Regions from separate parts of the Yersinia entomophaga genome, predicted to be linked through region 3. Evidence: riboswitches for the same ligand, from Rfam matches in the RefSeq annotation. Region 3 holds a riboswitch; each other region holds the start of a gene.

Region 1 (3,278 bases), 1.6 Mb from region 3:
ATTTAGCTGTCCTGTTCGGTGCGGCACAATGCCACGGTATCTTCGATTAAACGGCGGGCTACAGTACCGGGCGGCGGCAACAGCGGCAGTTGATCGTAACGATACCAATTGGCGTTGAGCAATTCTTTTGGATCGTGGCGCAATTCGCCGCTGTCATACTCCGCCATAAAAGCAATCATCAATGAATGCGGGAACGGCCAGGGCTGCGAGGTCACGTAGTGTAGATTTTTAATACGAATATTGCTTTCTTCCATCACTTCGCGGGCGGTCGCCTGTTCCAGCGTTTCGCCCACTTCGACAAAACCTGCTAATACCGTATGAATGCCGCCACGATGACGCACATGCTGAGCCAGCAAAATTTCTTCGCCGCGCCGAATCGCTACGATTACGCAGGGCGCGATTTGCGGATAATAACGTTCACGGCAATGGTTGCACAGACAGGCCCATTCGGTGCGGCTGGCATGCATTTGATGACCGCAGTAACCGCAAAAACGGTGAGATCGGTAAAACTCCGCCAATTGCACGCCACGACCAGCCAACTGGAATAAACCGCGATCGACATCCAGTAACTGACGCACCGATCCCATTTCGCTGGACATCAGTTGGCGAATTAACCAAACCGCCTGCCCTTGCCATTCGCCGATCTGTCGGGCCGTTTTTCCCTGTAATGACCAAAGTGCCGCGCTACCGTAGGGTAATTCCCCTTTGGGCAGCCACAATTTGTTCTCATGGCTAACGATCCACCAGCCATGTTCCTCACCTGTAAGTTGTAGTTCCATATCGTTGTTGCACAACCTCGACTTCACTGGCAATCTAGAATCTGGCTTGTTACATTTTTGTAACCTACCGTTACTTTTTCTTACTCACGGAGTCAATCATGCTCAACCGACTGGAAAGCCTGACTCAACGCGTTGGCGGCAGTAATGAATTAATTGATCAATGGCTTCATGCACGCAAAGAACTGTTAGTCTCGTATTGCACCGTGATCGGTATTAAACCGCTAAAGGAAAAGCATACCCCGCTCAATCAAAAAGCGCTGGAGAACTTTTGCCATAATTTGGTGGATTACCTCTCCTCCGGCCACTTCCATATTTACGACCGAATAATCAAACAGGCAGAAGGTGCCTCTAGCCCAAAAATGGCGCTGGCAACCAAGTTCTATCCGGCGCTAAAAGATAATACTCAAACTATCATGGCTTTCCACGATCGCTATACCGACAATGAGATCGATCAGGATAGCTGCTTCGAATTCCATCAGGCATTATCGGACATCGGCGAAGCGCTTGACGCTCGTTTTACTCTGGAAGACAAATTGATCCAACTGGCCGCCGAATCCTGGGAAGCCGCTCACCCTGCGGCCACCGAAGATCCGAAGAATTAACGCCATTATTCGCGCGGATCTATTACGCAAACTTGAGCTTACACTGAGTCGCGAGCATTTGGATCACAGCCCAAATTCAAAACGACAAATAAAATAGCTTATAAGACATACTTGTAGTTTTTATTCTCTCTCCTATACTGAGGCTTCTTGTCGGAGTGCCTAGCGCAGGCTTTTTATCCAAGCAACGCGCAGGCTGAGACCGTTAATTCGGGATCCGCGGAACCTGATCGGGTTAGTACCCGCGAAGGGAACAAGAGTAATTTATCGCTATCGCACGGCTTTCACCTTTAATGGATGAGCTCCGTCGCACCTGGCTAACATCGTTACTCCCGCCAAGCTCCAGACAAGCAATTTTCCCAATAAACCACACTGGTAGGAATTTGCTATGTCTAATAATACTCATGCTTCTCCATTGGCTGCATCAGCCAAACCCAAAGCCCGTCCACGCAAAGAACAACGTGAAGATGCCCAACAGTTTATCAATACGCTACAAGGCGTTAGCTTCCCTAATTCTCAACGGATCTACCTGCAAGGCTCAAGATCGGACATTCAGGTGCCGATGCGTGAGATTCAGCTCAGCCCAACCTTAATCGGCGGCGGCAAAGACGATCCTCGCTATGAAGATAACGAAGCGATTCCAGTCTATGACACCGCGGGTCCCTACGGCGATCCTCAGGCCAAACTAGATGTTCACGCAGGATTACCGAAACTGCGCGATAGCTGGATCGCCGATCGTCAGGATACCGAAATGCTGGAGGGCGTAAGCTCCGGTTTCACTCAGCAGCGTTTAGCGGATGAAGGTTTGGATCATTTACGTTTCGAACATTTGCCACGCCCTAAAAAGGCGATTGCGGGCAAATGCGTAACCCAACTGCACTACGCCAGAGCGGGTATCGTCACGCCGGAAATGGAATTTATCGCTATTCGGGAAAACATGGGTCGTGAACGTATTCGCGGCGAAGTGTTACGCCACCAGCACCCGGGACAAGCCTTTGGTGCCCATTTACCGGAAAATATTACGCCGGAATTTGTTCGTCAGGAAGTCGCCGCTGGCCGCGCCATTATCCCCGCCAATATTAACCATCCAGAATCTGAGCCGATGATTATTGGCCGGAATTTCCTAGTAAAAGTGAATGCCAATATCGGTAATTCCGCAGTGACCTCCTCTATCGAAGAAGAAGTGGAAAAGCTGGTCTGGTCCACCCGCTGGGGCGCGGATACCGTCATGGACTTGTCCACCGGCCGCTATATTCACGAAACCCGCGAATGGATTTTGCGTAATAGCCCGGTGCCGATCGGGACTGTACCTATCTACCAGGCGCTGGAAAAAGTGAACGGCGTGGCGGAAAACCTGACCTGGGAAATGTTTCGCGACACTTTGCTGGAACAAGCCGAGCAAGGAGTGGATTACTTCACCATTCACGCAGGCGTACTGCTGCGTTACGTACCAATGACCGCCAAACGCCTGACCGGCATCGTCTCCCGCGGCGGTTCGATCATGGCCAAATGGTGTCTATCCCATCATCAGGAAAACTTCCTGTATCAGCATTTCCGCGAAATCTGCCAAATCTGCGCCGCTTACGACGTTTCATTATCACTGGGTGACGGCCTGCGCCCCGGTTCTATTCAAGATGCCAATGATGAAGCGCAATTTGCCGAATTGCATACTTTGGGCGAGTTAACCAAGATCGCCTGGGAATACGACGTGCAGGTGATGATCGAAGGTCCCGGCCACGTACCAATGCAAATGATCCGCCGCAATATGACAGAAGAACTGGAACATTGCCACGAAGCGCCATTCTATACGCTGGGGCCGCTAACCACCGATATCGCACCGGGTTACGATCATTTCACTTCCGGCATTGGTGCCGCTATGATCGGCTGGTTTGGCTGCGCC
Region 2 (3,278 bases), 390 kb from region 3:
CGCTGGGGCACTGCGGGGAATGCCATACGCCGCGCAATTTCACCATGGGAATGAAAGACAGCAAAGCCTACGGTGGCGCTGAAATTAATGGCTGGACGGCATTTAATATTACTTCCGATCCTAATGCGGGGATTGGCAGTTGGAGCCAGGAGCAGTTGGTTCAATACCTGCGCAGCGGCCATGTTGACGGGAAAGCGCAGGCAGCCGGACCAATGGCCGAAGTGATTGAAAACAGTACCCGTCACCTGACAGAGAGCGACCTTAACGCGATGGCGGTTTATTTACGAACTTTGAAACCGCTGAATCTCGATGATGAAACCAAGAGCCGCTCAGACTGGGGGCAACCGGCAACCGGCGTCGATTCGCTACGCGGCAAGGCGTTTAGCGCCGATGATTACACTGATGGCGCGCGGCTGTATTTGGGGAACTGTGCTAGTTGCCACAGTTTTACCGGCGCGGGAGTTAAGGACGGTTATTATCCTTCTCTGATGAGAAACTCAGTGGTTGGAGCCACGACGCCGAATAATATGGTCAAAGTGATTTTGCACGGGGTGACTCGCCAGACTAACGACGGTGAAGTGTTCATGCCGGGTTTTGCCAACACCCTAAGTGATGAACAAGTTGCGACTCTCAGTAACTATTTGCTGCAACAGTTTGGTCAGCCGACGTTGAACATCAAAGCCGACGATGTGAAAGCATTACGCGAAAACTAGCCTGAGCATAGGGTAATCTGACGCGAAAGGAGCGAAGCGTCCGATTACCCATTGCCGAAATGATTTTTAGCTCGGTTTTACCCAATGCATCAAAATATATTCGCCATCTTCTCCTTTGCCGGTGGCGATTTTCTGCCAGCCATTTTGCTGATAAAACGCCAGCGCTCGCTGGTTGCGGACTAGACACTTTAACACCCCGGTAGCGGTCAATTCCCTCTGTACCGCCTGTAGCAGTAATTTTCCCACGCCAAGACCCTGGCTGCTCGGATCGACAAACAGGTTATGCAGAAAGTTTTCCTCCCGAAAAACCGAAGCAAAGCCCAGCCGGTTACCGTCCTCTACCGCCACCAAAATCTTTTCTCCCAATACCGCTTTATCGAAGTCTTCCAGTCGGAAATTTTCCTGATTAATCCAGCTAAAGGCAGCCTGACGGGAAGCCAGATACAGCGTTCGTAAAAAGGGACGATCGGCTTCCTGATATTCACGAATGTTCATTTTATCCCCCTGAGTAGCGACTTATCACCCTTGAGCCAGAGTTGATCTTATCTTATCAACCGCTGATAATGGTCGTTCTGACTCGGGGTGCCGCGCTAACTCACTGTGTGGCTGAGATTTTACCCGTATTACCTGATCTGGATTATGCCAGCGTAGGGAAGTCTCGGCATCCTCTGGGTACCGCCTTCTTGACCGCCGGTTGGGAGGAATATGTACCTTCGACCTACCGTTTTACTCGCTTCTGCTATCACAGCTTATCTGTTGTCTCCATCGATCGTCTTTTCCGTGGAGATATGCCAATGAAACGTCTCAATGCATTAACCATAGCCGGAACTGACCCTAGCGGCGGCGCGGGTATTCAGGCTGATTTAAAAACCTTTTCTGCTTTGGGTGCTTACGGAACCAGCGTGGTAACGGCTTTAGTGGCGCAGAATACGCGAGGCGTGCAGTCGGTTTATGCGATAGACCCCGCATTTGTGGCCGCTCAATTGGATTCAGTCCTGAGCGATGTACGTATTGATAGCGCCAAATTGGGTATGTTGGCCAATGAAAATATCGTTCAGATAGTGGCAGAAAAGTTACGGCAATACCCACTGGATTTCGTGGTATTGGATACCGTGATGCTGGCCAAAAGTGGCGACCCGCTGTTAGAGCCTGCGGCGGTGGCGGCGCTGCGTCAGCAATTGTTGCCGCTGGTTTCCCTGATTACGCCAAACCTGCCGGAAGCGGCGGCGTTGTTGGATTGTCAGCCTGCGACTAATGAATGGGAAATGTGCGCTCAAGGGCGGGAATTACTGGCTATGGGCTGTCAGGGCGTATTGATGAAAGGCGGACATTTGACCGGTGGGGATAGCCCCGATTGGCTGTTTACGGCTAATGGCGAGTTCCGTTTCTGTTTACCCCGCATTGCCACTCGCCACACGCACGGCACTGGCTGCACGCTGTCGGCGGCGTTGGCGGCGCTACGACCAACACAGGAAAACTGGGCGACAACGGTCTCCGCTGCTAAATCTTATCTGCAAGGCGCGTTGGAGCAGGCGGATACGCTGGAGGTTGGGCAAGGAATCGGGCCGGTTCACCACTTTTATCGTTGGTGGTAGCCCAGCCAGACTGGCGCTCAGTTTATTCGGCGATCAGGAATGGGCGGGTGAGAGCGAACAGCGCCAGCGCCCGCTGTAAGTGAACGGCGTCAAAAGGATTCAGAATAAAGTGCTCTGCGCCTTTACGTGGGCGAATGCAGGGTAATAGGCTGATATTACCCTGCTGATCTTTTTTCTGATCAAATACATAGCTGCCGATGTCATGTTCGTTTTCTCGCCATGAAATCATCACCGCCGCGTGAGGATGTTTATCACTTTTTGGCCGTATAGCGAAAAAATAATCTCCGGCCCAGAACCCGCCGAACTCGCCGTCAATCTGTCGGTTTTTACTGCAGAACACCGCGGAATCAGCAACCTGGTCGATGGCTTTCGGCGTAATTTCCTGATGAAGCCGCTGCCACAGCGGACGACCATTTTCCAACTGCCAGCAGGCTTCACCGAGATAATCGTTCAGATCGCGCCAGTCTTGCTCTAACTGCTGGATCAAGGCTTTATCCAGAATATTGCGGTATTGCTGCATGCCGTTAAGCTCGCCTTCCAGCGCCTCGTAGGTAATCAATTCCATCGTCCGCGGGCGGCGGCGGAAGGTCATCCAGAGCACCATTTTAGGAATACGGAATTCGATAGACTGCACGCTCAGCCGATGCCTATTGCCTTTATTCAGCACAAAACCGTTCGCGGTGCCGCGTTTATTCTGATAGTTACGTACCACCATCACGCTGTTTAGTCCCATCCAGCCGGTGACGTAGTGTTCGTCCTCTGAGTTGGCGACATCCAGATCGACCACCATTTGTAGAATCTTGTCGGTGGTGACTGTCTTTAGCGCCGGAGCATCCGTCGCAGAATAATACAATTTGGGTATGTTTTGAGAAAATTCGAGGCTAGGCATAGAGGCAGATCTTCTTGGTCAATAATCTGGTTCATAGCTTAACTCAAGTTGTCATACCGATTGTTGAATAACTGAATTTAG
Region 3 (3,278 bases):
TACGCCAGCTTTGAGCATGAGTGTTTCCCACCGCTAGCGCGCTATTTAGCCGCTGGCTCAGTAGCACCAACCCCAGACAGCAACCGAGCTGAATCAGCGCCAGCAGCGCCGCTCGGCCTAAATCGTAGTCGTAGCTAAGCGCCTGATAAATAGCCAGCTCAATGGTTGTCGCCTGTGGCCCGCCGCCAAGAGACAGCACGGTAGCAAAACTGGCGAAGCACAACATAAAGATCAGCGCGGCAGTAGGCAGAATCTGGCGGCGCAAATAAGGCCATTCCACCCAGCGGAAATGCTGCCAACCGTTCATTCCCAACTGAGCGGCCAATTGGCGCTGTTCCACCGCAATACTTTCCAGTGATTGCAGTAACAGGCGGGTAGCCAGCGGTAGATTGAAAAAGACATGAGCCAGCAGAATGCCTTGCAAACCATAAGGGGAAAAATGGTAATCCAGCCCTAGCCAGCCGAAAAGTTGCGCTAACCAGCCTTGGCGCCCATAGACGCTCAAAATACCAAATAGCGCCACCAATACCGGCAGAACTAAGGTCATGGCGCATAATCGCAGCAACAGTTGACGGCCGGGAAAGCGGCGGCGATACAGAGCGCGAGCCAGCAGAATAGCGGGAGCCACCGAGAACAGGGCCGATAAAAAAGCCTGCCAGAAGGTAAAGCGCACCACGTGCCACAAATAGCTGTCCTGCCATACTCCGATCCAGTCGGCTTCTGGGGCATGACGCCAGATGGCGCTAAATGCCAGCAGCGCCACCCCAACCAGCAGGAATGAAGCAACTAGTCCCGGGCAGAGCCAAGCGGGGATTAGCGGCTGACGGCGGATTGCCATGCCTGAATCCATTTGCTGCGGTTATCGGCTACTTCTTTCGCGCTGAATTCCAACGCTTTTTTGGGCACGGTCAGAGTGTTAAACCCGGCCGGAAGATCCATTTTAATCACGGGATACATCCAGTTTCCGGTAGGAATATGGTTTTGGAAAGCCGGAGAAACCATAAACTGCATGAATTTCTGCGCCAGCTCCGGTTGTTTGCTCGAGGCTACCTGCGCTGCGACTTCCACTTGCAAATAATGGCCTTCACTGAAATCAGCAGCAGCGTATTGATCTTTCTTTTCTTCAATCAAATGATAAGCCGGAGAAGTGGTATAGCTCATGACAAAATCCGCTTCGCCTTTCAGGAACAGGCCATAGGCTTCACTCCAGCCTTTGGTCACGGTCACGGTTTTTTTCGCCAGTTTTTGCCATGCCAGCGGCGCTTCGTCCCCGTAGACTTTCTGCATCCATAACAGTAGCCCCAGCCCCGGCGTGCTGGTGCGCGGATCTTGATAAATAACCTTCCACGGCGAGTCATTTTCGATCAGTTCATGCAGACTTTTCGGCGGGTTTTTTATTTTTTCCTTGTTATATACGAAGGAGAAATAGCCGTAGTCATACGGAATAAATGTGCTGTTATGCCAGGCTTCGGGGAGCGCCAGCTTGCTGGTATCTATCTGACTTGGCGTAAATAATCCGGTTTTCTCTGCGGATTGCACCAGGTTGTTATCCAACCCTAATACTATGTCCGCCGGACTTTTCTTTCCTTCCATTCGCAGGCGATTTAACAGAGAAACGCCGTCTTCCAGTGCGACGAATTTCAGCTCGCAGTTGCATTCTGCTTCGAAGGATTTTTTGATAGCAGGACCCGGTCCCCAATCAGCGGCAAAGGAATCGTAGGTGTAAACCGTCAGGACAGGTTTGGTGGCTTCAGCCGCGGTGGCGGCGGCTGAAATCAGCAGCAGACAGGGAAGAATTCGTTTAAACACTTTGCACTCCTCAAAAAGAAAGGTGGCAAAGGTATCTGAGGCATTGGTCAATATCCGCAAGTTCATCATATTGCTGAATGACGCTCTCAAATCCCTTCGCCGGTATTAACCGGATCAGGTTCGACGGGTTTACTCTCAGCGAATATTGGCCGCGGTTTGCCGCTAAACAATTTTTCGCACCCCGTTGAGACGGCGCTATTGTAGAGGGATAGCCAGACTAGTGAAAGTCTGTTTATTCCTCCGGCGGCGTAAACCAGGCCGATTTGAAATCAAACCAGCCTAGGGTATTCATCCGCACGCCACGCATGCTGTGCTGTCCAAACAATTCTAGCCAGTGATGGAATAACGGGTGAAATTGATGATTGCTGACCAATCGTTGGCTCCATTCCGCCATGGGCAACCGGTTATTGCGCCACTGCGCGACGTCTTGATACAACTCTTCACTCAAACAGTGTTGCAAAAGAGGAAGTTCATATAAGGTGGCAAAAATGGAAAATTCCACCGGCAGATAGAAGTTGGCGCTACCTAGCCAGATATCGCTTTTGGCTTCCCCCCGATACCAGCTGGCGTAATCCAGTTCTTGTACCACCAGTTTCACGCCTTGCGCGGCCAGTACGTCTCTCAGCGTTTGGCTAATGGCGTTGAATTCAGGATGTTCGGTAAAACAGGTTACGGTGAGCTCAGTTAATTCGAGGGGTTTGGCAGAAGGTGGGTTCAGACGATTATGGTGCCAGCGCGGCAAAATACCGTAGGCTGGCGACCAGTAGCGCTGATACAACGCATCGGCATGGCTGAGTAAAGCCACCGGTGTGATCAGTTCACATAGCCAGCGTCTCACGTCCGGTTGGCTGGTGAGCGGGGAGCGTTGATCGAAAAGGAGAAAGTAGCAGCCTTCTTCCAGCCGACTTTCCAATTCGTTGCGGCTGGTATCATCCGCCTGTAAATGAACGCCAGAAGACACTAAATCTTCTGACAATTCAGGTAACACCCAAATATTGACCTCATCAATGAGTGCGCGAAAACCGAAGTAGTTATCGAAAGCCTGAATTTTAAATTGATTTTGCCGGTTGCGAATCACCGAGTAAGGGCCGGTGCCGATAGGATAACGCGAAAAATCAGGTAGTTCAGGCCATTCCTGCGGCAAAATCATGGCGTGAACGCTGCCCAGTAGCCAAGGGAGCCAATAGTCTGGCGTATTAAGTTTTACATCAATGACATAAGGCGTAGGAGAGGTGATTTCCGTGATGTGGGAAAACAGCGGCTGTGTGGTCAAACGCTTTAATGACGTAATCACATCCTGCATTTCTAATTCACGGCCGTGATGGAAGTGAATCGCTGGACGTAAATAAAAGCGCCAATGCAAGGGGGTTAGCGTTTGCCAGTGATGAGATAAATCTGGCTCGGCTTCCCCATTTTCCTCATTTATGCGGGTTAAACCATTAAAAATCTGCCGGACAATATGGGTTTCT

What was found. A riboswitch is a leader RNA that binds a small molecule or an ion and turns the genes downstream of it on or off. The one in region 3 is predicted to bind thiamine pyrophosphate.
Region 1: linked by a shared signal. The riboswitch ahead of thiC (phosphomethylpyrimidine synthase ThiC) and the one ahead of thiB (thiamine ABC transporter substrate binding subunit) in region 3 are both predicted to bind thiamine pyrophosphate.
Region 2: linked by a shared signal. The riboswitch ahead of thiD (bifunctional hydroxymethylpyrimidine kinase/phosphomethylpyrimidine kinase) and the one ahead of thiB (thiamine ABC transporter substrate binding subunit) in region 3 are both predicted to bind thiamine pyrophosphate.

What each region holds. Positions count from the first base shown of each region.
Region 1 is NZ_CP010029.1:1,507,598-1,510,875, forward strand. It holds gene nudC (NAD(+) diphosphatase) at 3-779, opposite strand; gene PL78_RS06860 (Rsd/AlgQ family anti-sigma factor) at 878-1,381, shown strand; TPP riboswitch at 1,523-1,648, shown strand; gene thiC (phosphomethylpyrimidine synthase ThiC) at 1,767-3,278, shown strand, end outside.
Region 2 is NZ_CP010029.1:3,459,321-3,462,598, forward strand. It holds gene PL78_RS15620 (cytochrome c) at 1-713, shown strand, start outside; gene PL78_RS15625 (GNAT family N-acetyltransferase) at 780-1,208, opposite strand; TPP riboswitch at 1,282-1,384, shown strand; gene thiD (bifunctional hydroxymethylpyrimidine kinase/phosphomethylpyrimidine kinase) at 1,508-2,308, shown strand; gene PL78_RS15635 (hypothetical protein) at 2,331-3,197, opposite strand.
Region 3 is NZ_CP010029.1:3,069,092-3,072,369, forward strand. It holds gene thiP (thiamine/thiamine pyrophosphate ABC transporter permease ThiP) at 1-838, opposite strand, end outside; gene thiB (thiamine ABC transporter substrate binding subunit) at 814-1,809, opposite strand; TPP riboswitch at 1,883-2,003, opposite strand; gene sgrR (HTH-type transcriptional regulator SgrR) at 2,042-3,278, opposite strand, start outside.